Regions from separate parts of the Paenibacillus sp. SN-8-1 genome, predicted to be linked through region 1. Evidence: riboswitches for the same ligand, from Rfam matches in the RefSeq annotation. Region 1 holds a riboswitch; the other holds the start of a gene.

Region 1 (8,651 bases):
GGTACGTTGACGAAGTTCTCTGGGCTCCATAGTGGTTATGTCATGCTCGATCAGGTTTGGAATCCTGGTGACATTATTGAAGTTGATCTAAGTGTCGAGACACAGTTGGTCTATGCCAATCCGCGGGTGCGTGCCGATGCGCACAAGGCCGTCATCCAGCGCGGGCCGCTTGTCTATTGCGTCGAAAGCGTGGACAACGGAGATCTGATTGCCTCGCTTCAATTGAACCGCCAGGCAGGCTTTAAGGAACGGTCGTTGGAAGACCTCCCCCTCGGAAGCATCGCTGTGGAGACGAACGGCTTCCGAGTCTCGGCCGACGATTGGGAGGATTCGTTACTTTACCGTACAGAACCTCCGCGTAGCGAAGCTGTTCGCATTACAGCCATTCCGTATTACCTTTGGGGCAATCGTGGACGCGGCGAAATGAGTGTATGGCTCCCGGTATGCGAGGGATAGCATTTGTGAATAAAATTCAAAAACCCGCAAGAAGGACAATTTAGTAAAGTGTCCTTCTTGCGGGTTACAGTTCAATGGTTTCCCCGATCTTTTTTAATCCAAATCAAGCTCGGACCAGGCATCTATTTCTTTGATTTTGTCCATAATACGTTCGTACAGCAGCTCAGCGCTTTCAGCTTCTACGTATTCCCCGTTCACCAGGGCAAACGGAGCCAGGAAGCATTCCCCGCAATGGGTCAGGCATCCATATTCCAGGACATCATAATCGGGATTCTGCTCGAGCTTCTCCATGACTTCGTCGGTGCCAAAATGCATATTGTTAACACAAAATTCTATAATCGGTCTCATTCGGGTATGCCTCGCTTTACTAATGCCATTTAAATTTCATATCGTTTGTAATATAATATATAAGAAAGGAGTTGAGAAATATGAGCCAAAATGCACAAGATACTTTGTATGATGAAGTTCTGGAAGTGCTTGATAAACTTCGCCCTTTCCTGCAGCGCGACGGCGGTGACGTCGAACTCGTTGACGTGGAGGATGGCATCGTCAAACTTAAATTAGTGGGTGCTTGCGGCAGCTGCCCAAGTTCTACAATCACGCTTAAAGCAGGGATCGAACGCGCTTTGTTTGAAGAAGTCGAAGGCGTTCAAGAAGTTGTACAAGTATTTTAATTTATACACATAAGCTATATCTTCATAGCAGCCAGCCTTCGGGCTGGCACTTTCAGTAAGAGTCCTGGTCACCCGGTATACCGGTTAGCCAGGACTCTTTTCTTTTCATTGCAGAATGCTGCAAAGTCTAGATTTAAGTCGATGGTTTGATCCAGGGGCGGATCGGATCAAGTCCTCCTGAAATATCCATGATATTTCCGGTAATGAAATCGGACTCGGGCTGGCACAGAAAAGCAATCACGCGAGAGATATCCTCCCCGCTGCCCGGTCTGCCCCGGGGGGTCTCCCCATCCGCCTCTCCACTGACCTCGGCGATTGATTTCTCCTTATTCACACCCCGGATATCTCCGGGACAGATCATATTGACTGTGATCCCGTAAGGAGCTTCCTCCACCGCAAGCGTCTTGGTGAACGACACAAGCCCTGTCTTCGCAGCGGCATATGCTGCCCTGTGAGGCCAAGCACGGGATTCAGCAGCATGACCAAATCCAAAGTGGATAATTCGTCCCCAATTCTTCTTCCGCATTCCCTCAAGCACCATATGATCCAGCAGCATAGGCCCAACCAGATTGCCCTCAATTAAAGATAGAATTTCTTCCCTGCTGTATTCCGCAAATAATCGCCGTTCCCGAATAAATGGGCCCGCATTATTAACCAAAATATCTATTGTACCCAGCTGACTCTCTACCTCCGAGACCAGCCTGGCTATGTCCTGTGAACTCGCTACATCCGCCTGAACCGCAATACAGCGGACACCTTTATCGCTGATGACTCCTTGAAGCTCAAGTGCTTCAACTTTGCTGTGTACGTAATTCAGAGCGATGTGACAGCCTTGATCCGCCAAGGTGAGTGCCGTCTTCTTCCCTAATCCTTTAGCACTTCCTGTTATCAGAGCAATTTTACCTTTCAAAAGCGGATCCCCTCTCCCAACAAGGCGTCAACCTTATCTCATACTGTAGTTCACTTCAAGTATAAAAGATTTACTCCCTCCTCACAACTTGATGAGCTAATCTGAATACATTCAGAATGTAAAGCAGCTATATAAGTTGAATTATTGATTTACACGTTAGGCAGCCATGTGAAATGTTCTTACGATCGCTACGCTTCTTCAGAATCATTTCACACGCTTGCCTATGGGTAATTCTTAAGTTCATCTTATACAGCAGCACAAAAAAAGCAGTTCCTCAAAAGAAGGAACTGCTCTTGGATTCGCACAATCGCCCTGCTTAGAACGCTGGGATAATTGCACCTTGCACAATTTCACTGCTTAAAATGCAGGGACAATTGCACCTTGCACAATTTCACTGCTTAAAACGCAGGGACAATTGCTCCTTGGCTCAATTTTCCTGCTTAAAACGCAGGAACAATTGAGCCTTGATACTTGTCTTCAATAAACTTCTTCACATCAGGGGATGTGAGGGCTTTAGCGAGCTTCTGGATAGCTTCAGAATCCTTGTTGTCAGGACGGGCAACCAGAATGTTGGTGTAAGGTGATTCTTTATCTTCGATAAAGAGCGCATCTTTAGTTGGAACCAGCTTCGCTTCAAGCGCATAGTTCGTGTTGATCAGTGCCAGATCTACCTCGTCAAGCACACGTGGCAGCATTGCGGCTTCAAGCTCTTTGAACTGTAGGTTCTTCGGATTGCTGGCAATATCCTTCACGGTTGCATTGATTCCCACGCCGTCTTTCAGCGTGATCAGGCCATTCTTAGCAAGAAGCAGAAGTGCGCGTCCACCGTTGGTAGCATCGTTAGGGATAGCTACTTTTGCACCGTTAGGAATTTCGTCTTTAGTCTTGTATTTCTTGGAGTAAGCGCCAAATGGCTCAACGTGAACGCCAACCACACTTACAAGGTTGAAGTTATTCTTCTTGTTCTGATCGTCAAGGTATGGCTGGTGCTGGAAGAAGTTCGCATCCAATTGTTTCTCGAATAATTGAGTGTTTGGAAGCACGTAATCCGTGAATTCTTTAACTTCCAGATCCACGCCTTCTTCTTTCAACTTTGGTTTGATGAAGTTAAGAATTTCAGCATGAGGAACTGCAGTTGCCCCTACGACAAGTTTAACTGGTTCTGTTGTAGTTTCAGTTGTAGCAGAACCTTTGCTGCTTGTATCCGAAGATCCCTGGCTAGTCTCTTGTGGTTTGCTGCCGCAAGCCGCAAGTACCAGTACGAGTGTGAGTAGTAGAAAAGCTGTTGACCATTTTTTCATTTCCAGACCTCCAATATGTTTTTTTGAATAAGGATTATGATTTATATATATAGACTTTCCTTATTTCCTTGTAAAATGTGCCACTAGACGGTCGCCAATCATCTGAAGGAGCTGAACGAGTACGATCATTAGAACAACCGCCACGATCATAACTTCCTTCTCATACCGCTGATATCCATAGCGGATAGCCAAGTCCCCGAGACCGCCGCCGCCGACCATACCCGCCATCGCGGTATAAGAGACCAGCGTAACAACCGTTATCGTCATCCCGGCAATCAGACCCGGCATCGACTCAGGCAGCAGGACCTTGCGGATAATCTGGAACGTAGACGCTCCCATTGAGGTAGCTGCCTCAATCACACCGCGGTCCACTTCGCGCTTCGCTGTCTCAACAAGCCTCGCGAAGAAAGGAGCTGCGCCTATAACCAACGGCGGAATAGTTCCCTCAACCCCAATGGATACCCCGAAGATAGAGCGGGTAATCGGAATCAACGCCACGATAAGGATGACGAAAGGTACGGAGCGCAGAATATTAACGATAAACGATAGAATTCTGTATATGAACCTCAGCAGAGCGGAATTGGATCGCGCAGTGATGAACAGAAGTACACCAAGCGGAAGGCCTATAATAAAAGTTAATAGTGCCGATGCGCCGAGCATCTTGAGTGTATCTATCGCAGCCTGGCCCATCTCTTCCCAGTCAACCATTGAGAAATCAAGTCCCCACATTAGTTCATCACCTCCACATCTAGATTCCGTTCTTGCAGCAAGGTGATTGTCCGGTGGATATTTGAAGGATCGCCTTCAAACGAGACCAGAAGCTGCCCATACGGCATATCCTTGATAGTGGATATAGTTCCCTGAAGGATGGCAAAATTCACACCTGTCTCACGAACAATTTGTGAGAGCAAAGAGTCGTAAGTCTGAGCTCCCAGGAACGTGATCTTTACCTGTCTGGAAGATTCAGAGTTAGTAGTGGACAGCGCGAGCTTAAGGGCTTCCGCCCCAGTTGTCTCCCGGTTGATGAATTCCCGGGTTACCTGATGCTTCGGCTTCAGGAACACTTCGGTTACTGGCCCCTGTTCCACAATTCCGCCCGCGTGAATGACCGCGACCCGGTCACACACACTCTGAATGACATGCATTTCGTGAGTAATCAACATAATTGTAAGATTAAACTTCTGGTTAATATCCAGCAGCAATCTGAGAATGGAATCCGTTGTCTGCGGATCGAGCGCCGAGGTGGCTTCATCACAGAGCAGTACATCCGGGTCACTCGCCAAAGCCCTTGCGATACCTACCCGCTGCTTCTGTCCGCCCGATAACTGAGCAGGATACTTGTTCTTATGATCCTCTAGTCCGACCAGTGCTAGAAGCTCGCTGACCTTCTTCTTGATGTCCGCTTTAGGCGTGTTCGTCAGTGTCAACGGAAAAGCGATATTGTCATACACGGTTGCTGATGACAGAAGGTTAAAGTGCTGAAAGATCATGCCGATTTTGCGGCGATGCTTCTGAAGCTCACTTTTACCCAGTGCGGTCAGGTTAACTCCATTCACCCATACCTCGCCTGAAGTAGGACGTTCCAGCAGGTTAATACAGCGAATCAGCGTGCTCTTCCCTGCGCCCGAATGACCGATTACGCCGAAGATTTCACCCTTTTGAACTTCAAGATTCAGCTTCGAGAGCGCCGTTGTGGACTTCTTCTTCGTGCCGTACGTCTTAGTCAATTGTTTTAGCTCAATCAAAACTTCGATCCTCCTCTATATCGCAAAAAGAAAAGAGCCCTCAGCAGAATTGTAGGGCTCTCGTAATTGAGATTGTACCTTCTCATCTGCCAGAATCGTAACAAAATACGCTTCTGAAGGATTTAGCACCATGTCATTTTAGCTCAATTCAACAGGCTCTACCTGAACTTGATTGAATTGTGCACAAATCGGTTGCCGGGCTTCATCGGGCCTGTCCCTCCGCCACTCTTGATAAGAAATATGAAATTTTTCATTCCTAAATTGAAATCTTTTCTGAAACTGATACTCAGTATAGTGGCTTTTATACCGTTTGTCAAAGACAATTTATTCATTTTTGCATATTATTCCGATTTGATTGGTTGCTTATATAAAATAGGGTATATTTAAAGGCCGTGTGAAGCGATTCAAGCACCATTTGGTAGCTTTCTGTAAGGTCTGCCAGATGCTCGTCAAGGTTCTCTACTTCAAGCCTGCCCTGCATCGCTTGATGCTTATGCCACAGATCATCCTGCATCTCCGCATTCATATAGTGAATCTCCATATTCCGTCTACGGCGCAGGCGGGAGACATAATCTTTGCGCCCCTCATAAATGGACGTCAGCTTATTCCCAAGATCACGATGTACTTTGAGATACTGGAATTGGCGAAGCACCGTAAAATAAGAATAATGCGGCTTAACTTTGGCGGTGTTCAGTTCATACAGCTCATTAAGGAGGGTACCCAGCTTATCCAGCAGGGAGAAGACCCGGATAAACCCGTCTTTGTAGAAATACACATAGCGAGCATAGTCCCCCTTCTCCTCAGAGCCCATATCATTCATCAACCTGGTATGTACCGCCCTGCGGAAGAATGCAGCCGCATACGTACACTGCTCCAATTCGTCAATCGATGAAATCAGCCCGTAAGTCCACACCTGAAGCTTGAAATAATCCTGCTTCTGTTCAAGGTGCATGTCCATTGCATTCCGGAACAGCCCAGCAGTACGTTCCATGGCTTCAAGCGTGTCCGCGAACAATCCCTCATTCTTCCGAGGCGGTTCTCCCAGCAGGCTGCGCAGCATAGGCTCCCCCCCTTTCTACTCACATTTTATGCAAAATAACTCTTCCAGCGCTGATCCACCAGCTTCACAATATCCTCACGAGGGAACAGCTCATCCGGATAGCCAGGCTTCATCCGGGCATCAATCACAATGGGAAGGCTGTAAGCCAGGTGATGCTGCCGGATCTCCGCATCCGCATACATATCCGAAGCGGGATTGAACCGGGTGAAGACAGTCCAAGTGAACGCGTTGGAGCTCTTCGCCACTTCCTCCGCATGATCAACCAGAACAACAAGCGGCCAAGCCGTTCTCTTCTCCCTGAGCCGGGCCAAAAGCCTGATCGGAAGCTCCGGTTCCTGTTCATACGCAGCACCGGATACCACAAGGCATCCATCGTGGAATACGGCAATTTCATCGATTTCGGCAATTTCACCTTCTGTGTATTCCCGTGGCAGCTCTCGAACGGGATCACCCACGCCGATAAGAATCGCTTTGCTGCCGTGATTCAGCTTAAGTCCAGTATAATCAAGCGTATCATTAGAAGTCTTGTTAAATATAAATAAGTCCGTCTGCGGATTGAACCGTTCCAAGATGGTCTTCAGCGTGATTTTGATATCCGCCAAATCAACAGAAACATTCGTAAGCATTAAGAATTTAGTCAAAGACAGCTGGCCTTCACCGAGAATCCGGAATCCGGCAACCAAGGCTTCCCGTGAGTAGCTCTCCCGGACGACTGCGGAGGCCAAGGCATGGAAGCCGCTCTCGGAATAGGTCCATAGAGACCGGACACTTGGCATAACTACCGGAAATGCCGGAGAGAGAAGCTTTTGCAGGAAGTCACCGATATAATAATCTTCCTGACGCGGCTTACCCACAATGGTTGCCGGATAGATCGCATCCTTACGATGCCACATATGGCTGACCTTAAGCACAGGGAACTCATGCTGAAGAGAATAATAACCGAAGTGGTCACCGAAAGGCCCTTCAAGTCGCCGCTCATGCGGAGGGACGAAGCCTTGAATCGCAAATTCGGCTTCTGCCGGAATTCGGTGGCCGCCCATCGGATTCACCGCCATAGGCAGCTTTTCCCCTAGAATGAAGGAGGTCACGAGCAGCTCAGACACATGCTCCGGTACCGGTGCGATCGCACCGGCTATCAGGGCTGGAGGGCCACCGAGAAATACGGATACCGGGAGTGCCTCTCCACGCTTCTCCGCTTCATGATAGTGGAAACCGCCGCCTTTCTGAATCTGCCAGTGAACCCCTGTGGTCTGGTCATCGTACACCTGAATCCGGTACATGCCCAAGTTATTATCCTTGGTTTGAACGGGATTCTCGGTATATACCAGCGGCAAGGTCACAAACGGACCTCCGTCTTCCTGCCAGCTTGTCACTTTGGGCAGATCCGCAAGCGGACGATCCGTCCGGCATACCTGAAGAATCGGCGCCTCGCCCTTGGGTACTGTCTTCATACCTACCTTTAACACTTCCCGAATTAGTCCGCGCTCATTCCACAGCGCTTTGGGAGTTGGTGGGAGCAGGGTGTTCATCGCCCCAACCAGACGGTTCGCCAGCTCCTCCGGCCTCGGTCCGAAAGCCATTTCTACACGGCGCGGAGTACCAAACAGGTTGGTAACGACCGGGAAGGGTGTTCCTTTCACATTGGTGAACAATAGGGCCGGTCCTCCCTCTTCGATAACCCGGCGGTGAATCTCGGCAAGCTCCAGATAAGGATCAACCGGCGCATCCACAACAGCCAGCTGCTTGTCCTTGCGAAGAGCCTCAATCCACTGCCTTAAGTTCCTGTAACCCATAGACCATACCTCCTCTAATAATTAAAGCGATTCTTCTGCTCCTAAACTTATGTAAAGCTCCGCAGCAAATGCGGAGCTTTAGATCAAGGCCTATTACTTTTACTTACTTTACTGTAGAGCACTTATATCCGCTATTCCTTCGTCCTGCTGAGCAGCCAGGTTCTGATGCTCATATAACTAAGTACGCCGAACAAGCAGGACAGCACGAAGATGTGTGACAAGGAAGCGAAGATATACATCCGCGGATTCGTAAGGTTCATGACGAGGAAAGCACCTGTGAAAATTTGAACGATTACAAGCACAGTCGCTGCAACTCCCAGTGATCTGATCTCCTTGTTGCCCGGATGCTTCCGATAAGCAAAGTGACCAAGAATCCCGATGACAATGAACAGGGTCATGGCGCCCAGACGGTGAATGAACGCGATAGCCACACCACCAGTAAGCTCGGGAATTACTTGCCCGTTACAGAGCGGCCAGCCGCTGCAGCCTCCGGCTGAATTCGTATGACTGACATAAGCTCCTAGATACACAACGATATAAGTATAACATGTCGCGAACCACACCAAGTTGCGAAATGTTTTGCTTACAGGGCTGGATGGAAGCTTCGGCATGTTGGCTTCTTCCCGTTCCTGCTCCCGCATTCCGAGCGCGAGCATCAATGAGCTGGCAAAGGCAATCAGCGAGAACCCGAAGTGAAGAGCCATAACGGCAG
Region 2 (8,651 bases), 110 kb from region 1:
CGTAGTAATGGCGTCTAACCTGGAATGCAGCATGCATAATCGGCAGCACTTCTTCGTTATCGGCCTCAAGCACAGACAGTCCTTCCTCTAATGTAATGAGCTCCCCATTCAGTGCCTTTTCGGCAAGCTGCATCCACTTTAAATGACTAGTGATCATCGTATTCATTTCTCAAGTCTCCTCACTATGTATATTGTTAACCTATTTAATATATATCGGTTGACAATTAATGTAGACATTCTAGCAGACCTGAATTTACCTGTAAAGGGTACCCATGGTACAAGACGTAGCTATATTTCATTCAAGTAATGGGAGAGAGGAATCTTGCTTTTACGGAAAATGAACATGTTCGCGGGCTTGATCAGCTGGCATAAGAACAATGAGCCGAAGATATAAAAACCATCGAATAGCCGAGATATTACGGTATACAGCACAAAAAAGCGGGGAAATCCCCGCCTCATACTCTATTACTTGTCCTTGAATTAATCTGTAAAATGCGGCTCACCGAGCACCTGATACAGGAAACCGCGGAGCTCCTCGCCTTCTTCCTCATCCAGACTGTAGACACGTTCGAGATAGCCTTCTTCATCCAGATCGTCCGAGCCTAAAATAGCTGTCTTGCCTGCCTGCAAGTCAGTAACCAGTTTCTTCCCGTAAAAGCGGTTCGTAGTCGTAATAGCCAGATCGAATCGCTTCATGGAATGGCCGATGAATGTAACAAATCGGGTAGATGTCTGCTCCGTGGAATCAGACAGGAAATCAAGGTCCTTCTCAGAAAACGTCATATTAGGTACTGCCTCCTCAACTGTCTTAAGTTATTCCTATTATATCAGGAAAAGGGATGTCAGGCTGAATACACTTATATTTGACTTTCTTCCAGAATAAGGTATGATAAGGGTAACAGTATACGAATGGGGAAGCACCTCTTTGGCGATAAGCCGGAGAGGTGCTTTTTTTGTGTGCTGATTCATAGGAGGTGCAGCCTAATGCGGATCATATTTCTCAACAGTATGGAGAAGAAGACGGGTGAACAAATGCCAATTGGAGCCCAGGTGTGGATAGGTGAAGATGAAGGCGTATGGAGAATGGGCTGGAATGAGCTGTCCGCTGATGAAGAGGGAGAGACCTTGTGGTATGAAGGAGAATCCTGGTCTGAGCTGCTTCATGTCTATCGTCACAGGCTAGCTGTGAAGCTCGGGGAAGGATTCAGACCGGCTATAGACGGTATCTTTCATGAGAGAGAAGAAGGGAAAGGAAAGGCCATCCTAGCCCAAAAGCTCGTGTTCTACAGTGAACTCAATCCGAACGAGACGTTATTCACGGAGCTGAGCGCATGGCGGAGAAGACGCGCCGTTGCTGAACGCAAGGCACCGTATTTAATTGCCAGCAACCGGCTGCTCAGACTGATCAGTGTGTTCCAACCACGAACGCGCGAGGAGCTGCTGCAGCTTCCGGGTGTAGGTGAATCCAAGTCTGCCGAGTATGGTGAAGAGCTGCTTGAGCTGACACAGCAGGGGGAGCGTTCGTTCATCTTCCCGCTGAACTGGGTGGAAGGGACGCTGGATGAAGAAGAATTTCGTTCCTGGCTCTATAAGCAGAAGGAAGTTAAGTATCGGGTGGAGATGGAGAAGTTCGGTCTGCGCAGAGTTATGCTTGAAGCTATTGCTGAAGGCAGTGATGTGGAGGAGATGTGCAGGCGGACAGGACTTGATCGGCGCGAGACCGTAGAGCTGCTTGAAGACCTGGAGAAGGATGGATATGAACTTGAATCACTGCTGATTACGGAGCTAAGAGAAGTCCCGGAGGCGGAGCAGACGGCCATCTGGCAAGCTTATGAGGAGCTAGGCGATACATTGCTTAAGCCTGTTCTCCAGCGGGTATATGGTGCGGAGCTTCCGCTTGATAGCAACGTGGAGAAGATGTACGAGCAGCTGCGGTTGATCCGCATCCGATTCCGGCGTCAGGGCTCCGGCGTGCGAAGCGCCGGTTAGGAATAAGAAAGGACGAAGCTCTCCAGCTGCCGGGAGGCAGGGGATCGTTTCGTCCTTTACCTGATCTGGGATAGAGCGGTGAGCTCAGATCCAGTCTTTTTTGCGGAAAATATAGAACATGCCACAACCTAAAGTAATCATAATCCCGATCACAATGAAATAACTGTATCTGCCGTGCAGCTCCGGCATATTATCGAAGTTCATTCCGTAGATTCCTGTGATCAGGGTCAGCGGAATGAAGATAGTTGTAATAGCGGTAAATACACGCATGATTTCGTTGGCGCGGTTGGCGATACTGGACTGATAGGCTTCTCGCAAGTTGCCCATTAGCTCTCGGAAAGTGTCAAAGTTCTCGGAGATCTTCACAGCATTCTCGTATATATCGCTGAAATACTTCTGCAGTTGATCGTCAATGAGCCGCAGATCTTTCTTATTAAGGATATTGATAACTTCCTTCTGTGGACCCAGCATCTTCTTCAGCCACAGAATCTCGCTTCGCAGACCGATAATTTCGTTCAGATGAGAACGCTTGGTATGAACCAGAATGTCCTCCTCCAGCTTCTCGATCTTATCCTCAATCCGGTCACCGACAAGGAAGTAGTTATCGACCACAAGGTCAATCAGCAGGTAGAGGAACCGGTCGGGCTCATTCACTTCCTGTTCCCAGAGGATAGGTTTGATGGCTCTGAGTTCGCTGATCTTCTGCTTGGTTACCGTTATAATATAATGCCGTCCCAGGAACACGCTGAGTGCGCGCAGGAATATCTCTTCATCATCAAAACGAATACTGTTCACTACAATGAAATAATGATTATCATAAATTTCAATCTTCGGACGCTGTTCCTCTTCCGTCAGACAGTCCTCCACTGCGAGATCATGCAGGGCAAAAGCCGGCTGCAGCAGCGCAAGGTCCTCGGCGTCAGCATCAATCCAGTAGAATCCTTCCGCCGGTGGCGTAAGGGTCAGCTCCAGATCTTCCACCGCTGTGAATACACCGGCGTTAACATGGCGAATTTTCATCTGATTTCACTCCTTTACCCTTCATTTGAAGGGATATACTCTTGTCTATGTGGGTTCACATAAGAGCACAGAAAAGAAATCAGCAGCCGGATCATTACCGTAAGTCAAGGCAGTAATGGCACCGGGAAACGAAAGAGCCCCTTCCTCCCGCAAGTGTCCTGCTGATTTGTTCTCTATGCAGTTGTTCTGCAGGGGCATAGCTCTGCGGACTACTCGGGTCGCCTTCCATTTCTAACTTCACCTCTTCGGTTCTGGGCTTGTAACACTCGTCTAGTATAACGCCGCGGTATAAAAATTTTCAAGGAAAAACTCCCTTGGCGCGTCATGGGATAACATATGGCATAAGGGGCGGGGAGGTGCAGTATAACTGGTATGAAAATATCACCTGGATTCTTGACGAGGAACCCGGTTATGCTATACAGTAGTTGCAGGGAAATTATAATTTCTCCTATGAAACATTAACTTCATACGCGAATTCTTATCAAGAGTAGGTGGAGGGACCAGCCCGATGAAACCCGGCAACCGGCGAGTGATCGCACGGTGCTAATTCTTGCAGAACTACAGGCATACGTTAGAGGAGCCTGGGTCTCTGAGAGATGAGAGAGGCGCATATATATAACCGATATGACCTTTCTCTATGTGTGAGAAGGGTCATTTTCTGTATGCACCCGCTTCTGACAATAGGAAATCGCACTCATACCAAGAAGGAGTGAACAAAAAATGCCAATCAAAATACCTGACAGCCTGCCCGCCAAGGAAGTACTTGTGAACGAGAACATCTTCGTGATGGACGAAAGCCGCGCTTATGAACAGGATATCCGTCCGCTGCGAATCGCGATTCTTAATCTGATGCCTACTAAGGAGACTACAGAATCGCAAATTTTGCGGCTGCTGGGGAATACTCCTCTTCAGGTGGAGATTGTTCTGCTTCATCCACGTTCCCATACCTCCAAGAACACTTCGGCCCAGCACTTGGAGATGTTCTACAAGACTTTTGACGAAATCAAGAAGCACCGCTTCGATGGAATGATTATCACCGGGGCTCCTGTTGAACAGCTGGAATTCGAAGAAGTCAATTACTGGGAAGAGCTGAAGGAGATTTTTGATTGGACGAAGACTCACGTCACTTCTACGCTTCATATATGTTGGGCCTCCCAGGCTGGATTGTATCACCACTTCGGTGTGCCGAAGATCGCTTTGCCTGAGAAATGCTTCGGTGTGTTCCCACACACCATTAATATTCCTAATGTTAAGCTGCTGCGCGGATTCGATGAGGTGTTCTACGTGCCGCATTCCCGTCATACTTCCGTGCTCAGAGAGGATATTGAGAACAAGCAGGATCTCGAGATCCTGGCTGAATCCGAAGACTCCGGAATCTATTTAGTGGCAACTAAAGACGGGAAGCAGATCTTCGTTACCGGTCACTCGGAGTATGATCCGTTATCCCTCAAGTGGGAGTACGACCGTGATGTGAGCCGGGGCCTTGAAGTTGCGCTACCGGTCAACTACTTCCCGAAGGATGATCCGACACGGACGCCGCCTTCAACCTGGCGGGCGCATGCTAACTTATTATTTTCCAATTGGCTCAATTACTATGTGTATCAGGAAACACCTTACGATATGGAAGAGAACGCTGAGTATATCTATCACATCTAATTAGGGGGTTGTTCAAGTATATGTCAGATCAAAAGCTTCATATTGAGAGCAGACTTGCACAAATTGGTTCTGTGGAAGAGCCAGTCACCGGTGCGGTGAATTATCCGATCTACCAGGCTACGGCATTTCGGCATCCGCGTCTTGGCCAGAGCACAGGCTTCGATTATTCACGTACGAAGAGTCCAACTCGGAAAGTTCTGGAGGATGCGGCGGCGGCGCTGGAATCCGGGGATGCCGGCTTTGCATGCAGTTCAGGTATGGCGGCTCTTCAAACCATCTTCACGCTATTCTCGCAAGGGGACCATCTGATTGTGTCTCTCGACCTTTATGGCGGAACCTACCGGTTAATCGAGCGGATTCTGGGCAAGTACGGAATCACCGCATCCTATGTGGATACGAATGATCTGGATGCGCTCGAGCAGGTCCGCCAGCCGAACACCAAGGCGCTGATTATCGAGACTCCGACCAATCCTCTAATGATGATTACGGATATAGAATCTGCCTGTACGTGGGCCAAGCGGCACGGGATTTTGACCGTTGTGGACAATACGCTAATGACCCCGTATTTCCAGCGGCCGCTTGAGCTTGGAGCTGATATTGTCATCCACAGTGCGAGCAAGTACCTGGGTGGTCATAACGATGTACTGGCAGGTCTGATTGTAACCAAAGGGAAAGAATTGTCGGATGAGATCGCCTTCTTGCATAACTCGATTGGCGCTGTGCTTAGTCCTTCGGATTCCTACCAATTAATGCGTGGCATGAAGACGCTTGCGCTTCGTATGGACCGCCATGAGGCTAATGCGCTGGCAATTGCAAAGCATCTGGATGCTCATCCGGAGATTGCCGAAGTTTTTCATCCAGGGCTGCCTGATCACCCTGGTTATGACATCCAGAGCAGACAATCGAGTGGAAATACGGGGATCTTCTCCTTCAAGGTGCGGGATGCCCGGTTCGTTGAACCGATCCTGCGCAGCTTGAATCTGATCGCCTTCGCGGAGAGCCTTGGCGGAGTGGAATCCTTGATGACCTATCCGGCTGTTCAGACCCACGCGGATATTCCACTCGAGATTCGTGAAGCGGTGGGCGTGGACGATCGTCTGCTTCGCTTCTCGGTCGGTGTGGAGCATGTGGATGATCTGATTGCAGATCTGGACCAGGCTATTGAGGCGGCAAGGGTCGAAATTGAAGGAGGACAAGAGTAATGAGCGAACAAGAACGGAAATTCGATACGAAGCTGCTGCATTTCGGTTCCGAAGTGGATGCGGCTACCGGGGCATCCAGTGTGCCGATCTACCAGGCTTCTACATTCCATCATCATGATATCTTTAATCCTCCGGTTCATGATTACAGCCGCTCGGGTAACCCTACCCGTCAAGCTTTGGAAGACTATATTGCGGTGCTAGAAGGCGGGGTTCAGGGCTTCGCATACTCTACCGGGATGTCCGCGATCTCATCGACCTTCATGCTTCTGTCAGCAGGGGATCATATCATTGTTACAGAAGACGTATATGGCGGTACATACCGGCTGCTGACTACCATCCTCAGCCGGATGAATATTGAGACGACGTTCGTCGATATGACGGATCTGGATGCGGTCAAGGCGGCGCTGAAGCCGAATACCAAGGCCGTATATATGGAGACGCCATCGAATCCAACGCTGAAGATCACGGATATCGGGGCAGTGGCGGAATGGGCGAAGGAAAAAGGCCTGCTCAGCATTGTAGATAATACGTTCATGACCCCGTATTACCAGCGTCCGCTGGAGCTGGGTGTGGATATTGTGCTGCACAGTGCGACCAAGTTCCTTGGGGGCCATAGTGATGTGCTGGCCGGTCTTGCCGTGGCAGGCAGCGAAGAGCTTGCGAAGCAGCTCAAGTATCTGCAAAATGGTCTGGGCACCGTGCTCGGTGCCCAGGAATCATGGCTGCTTATGCGCGGCATGAAGACGCTGGCTGCGCGCATGGCGCACAGCGAGATCAGCGCGCGCAAGCTCGCAGATTGGCTCAGCAGCCGGGATGACATCGGCGCTGTGTATTATCCCGGCCTGCCGGAGCATCCGGGCCGGGAAGTGCAGGAGAAGCAATCGACCGGCTATGGCGCGGTCGTATCCTTCGACGTTGGCTCTGGCGAGCGCGCGAAGCAGCTGCTCAGCCGCGTGAAGCTGCCGCTGGTGGCGGTGAGCCTTGGCGCTGTGGAAAGTATTTTATCGTATCCGGCAATGATGTCCCATGCTTCCATGCCTGCTGAAGTACGCGCCGAGCGCGGAATTACAGATGGGCTGCTGCGCTTCTCTGTCGGTCTTGAGGATATTGAGGATCTGATTGCAGATCTGGAGCAGGCGCTTCAGAACAGTTAATTTGCGGTAGGTACAAGATTTGGATAAACTATGAAATTTTATGTTCAATAAATGTTCAAATTCGATGGTTTAGGATAGGCACCCGAGGGTTTCGGGTGCTGTTTTTCTTGGGCGGGTATGTTACGATGAAATAATGAATATAATTACGAGACTCTTGTTAGGAGGTTCTGTATGATAGACTCAATTTTGAATAAAGCACTTCAGGGCGAACGCCTTACGGTCGAGGATACTACGGCACTTTTTGAATCCAATGAAGTTGAGAAGATGGGGCATACCGCCAATATTCTCATGAACCGGATGCATCCAGATCCTATCACTACCTTTGTTATTGGACGGAATATTAACTATACGAACGTATGTGATGTGTACTGCCGTTTCTGTGCCTTTTACCGCAGACCGGGTTCGGATGAGGGGTATGTACTTCCGGATGAAGTGATCTTCCAGAAGATTCAGGAGACAATGGATGTGGGCGGAACCGAAATCCTGATGCAGGGCGGGACGAACCCAAACCTGCCGTTCAGCTATTATACGGATCTACTGCGTGCGATCAAGCAGCGCTTCCCGGAGATCACGATGCACTCGTTCTCCCCGGCGGAGATTCAGAAGATGGTTGTCGTCTCGGATGGTCTTACCCTGGAACAAGTTGTACGTCAGATTCACGAAGCTGGGCTTGACTCCCTGCCAGGCGGCGGAGCTGAAATTCTGGACGACCGGACACGCCGCAAGATCAGCCGTCTTAAGGGCTCATGGACAGACTGGATGGATGTCATGAAGACAGCCCACAAGATGGGCATGAATACCACGGCTACCATGGTCATTGGCCTTGGTGAGACGATGGAAGAACGCGCACTGCATCTGCACCGCGTACGTGACGCGCAGGATGAATGCATCCAGAATGGCTACGATTCCGAAGGCTTCCTAGCCTTCATTCCGTGGACCTTCCAGCCGGATAATACGAACCTGAAGCTGGACCGCCAGACGCCGGAAGAGTACCTGAAGACCGTAGCGATCAGCCGGATCACGCTGGATAATATCAAGAACTTCCAGTCATCCTGGGTAACGATGGGACCAGAGGTCGGCAAGCTCTCCCTTCAGTATGGCTGCAATGACTTCGGCAGTACGATGATCGAAGAGAACGTGGTCTCGTCCGCTGGGGCAACGCATAAAGTGAATATTGGCTCGATCCTGAAGCTGATCCGCGAAGCCGGCAAGATTCCTGCGCAGCGCAATACCCGTTACGACATTCTTCGCGTGTTCGATGATGAGAGCGCGAATGTCGAGAATGATTTTGTTATGCAGAACTAAATTTAACTTTATAACCAATACAATATGGGTTGAACTAAACTGCGTTATTCTAACGTCAATTACTTAGTTCATTCCATATAGCAACCAGCGCTTATTTGTCTCTAATCCTTTTATGGGATTGGGGTAGATGGGCGCTGTTTTTTATCTAGGACATACTGTCTAGTTAAATCATCTATAGCGGGATTTAGGTCTTATATTATCCAAATAACAATAAATTTTAATAGGCACAAGATAATAAATACTAAAAAATTCCTACAAAGGTATTGAACCCCAAGTTCTATATTGGTAGAATATCCAGGAATGCCTAGTTAGCAGGTATTAATTA

Evidence for each region. Region 1 has a riboswitch for S-adenosylmethionine ahead of ACRRNK_RS17890 (methionine ABC transporter ATP-binding protein). Riboswitches for the same ligand answer to the same signal wherever they lie in the genome.
Region 2: another riboswitch for S-adenosylmethionine. It lies ahead of metA (homoserine O-acetyltransferase MetA); the one in region 1 lies ahead of ACRRNK_RS17890 (methionine ABC transporter ATP-binding protein).

What each region holds. Positions count from the first base shown of each region.
Region 1 covers NZ_CP194782.1:3,649,163-3,657,813, forward strand. Annotated here, with positions in the region: gene ACRRNK_RS17860 (glycoside hydrolase family 127 protein) at 1-456, shown strand, start outside; gene ACRRNK_RS17865 (YuzB family protein) at 550-804, opposite strand; gene ACRRNK_RS17870 (NifU family protein) at 885-1,130, shown strand; gene ACRRNK_RS17875 (SDR family oxidoreductase) at 1,264-2,040, opposite strand; gene ACRRNK_RS17880 (MetQ/NlpA family ABC transporter substrate-binding protein) at 2,481-3,341, opposite strand; gene ACRRNK_RS17885 (methionine ABC transporter permease) at 3,402-4,070, opposite strand; gene ACRRNK_RS17890 (methionine ABC transporter ATP-binding protein) at 4,070-5,086, opposite strand; SAM riboswitch class I at 5,166-5,324, opposite strand; gene ACRRNK_RS17895 (Cthe_2314 family HEPN domain-containing protein) at 5,415-6,146, opposite strand; gene ACRRNK_RS17900 (UbiD family decarboxylase) at 6,173-7,939, opposite strand; gene ACRRNK_RS17905 (COX15/CtaA family protein) at 8,071-8,651, opposite strand, start outside.
Region 2 covers NZ_CP194782.1:3,541,637-3,550,287, reverse strand. Annotated here, with positions in the region: gene bioB (biotin synthase BioB) at 1-157, opposite strand, end outside; gene ACRRNK_RS17370 (DUF3055 domain-containing protein) at 481-783, opposite strand; gene ACRRNK_RS17365 (HRDC domain-containing protein) at 985-1,989, shown strand; gene corA (magnesium/cobalt transporter CorA) at 2,074-3,009, opposite strand; SAM riboswitch class I at 3,485-3,612, shown strand; gene metA (homoserine O-acetyltransferase MetA) at 3,730-4,665, shown strand; gene ACRRNK_RS17350 (aminotransferase class I/II-fold pyridoxal phosphate-dependent enzyme) at 4,686-5,867, shown strand; gene ACRRNK_RS17345 (trans-sulfuration enzyme family protein) at 5,867-7,021, shown strand; gene mqnC (cyclic dehypoxanthinyl futalosine synthase) at 7,193-8,326, shown strand.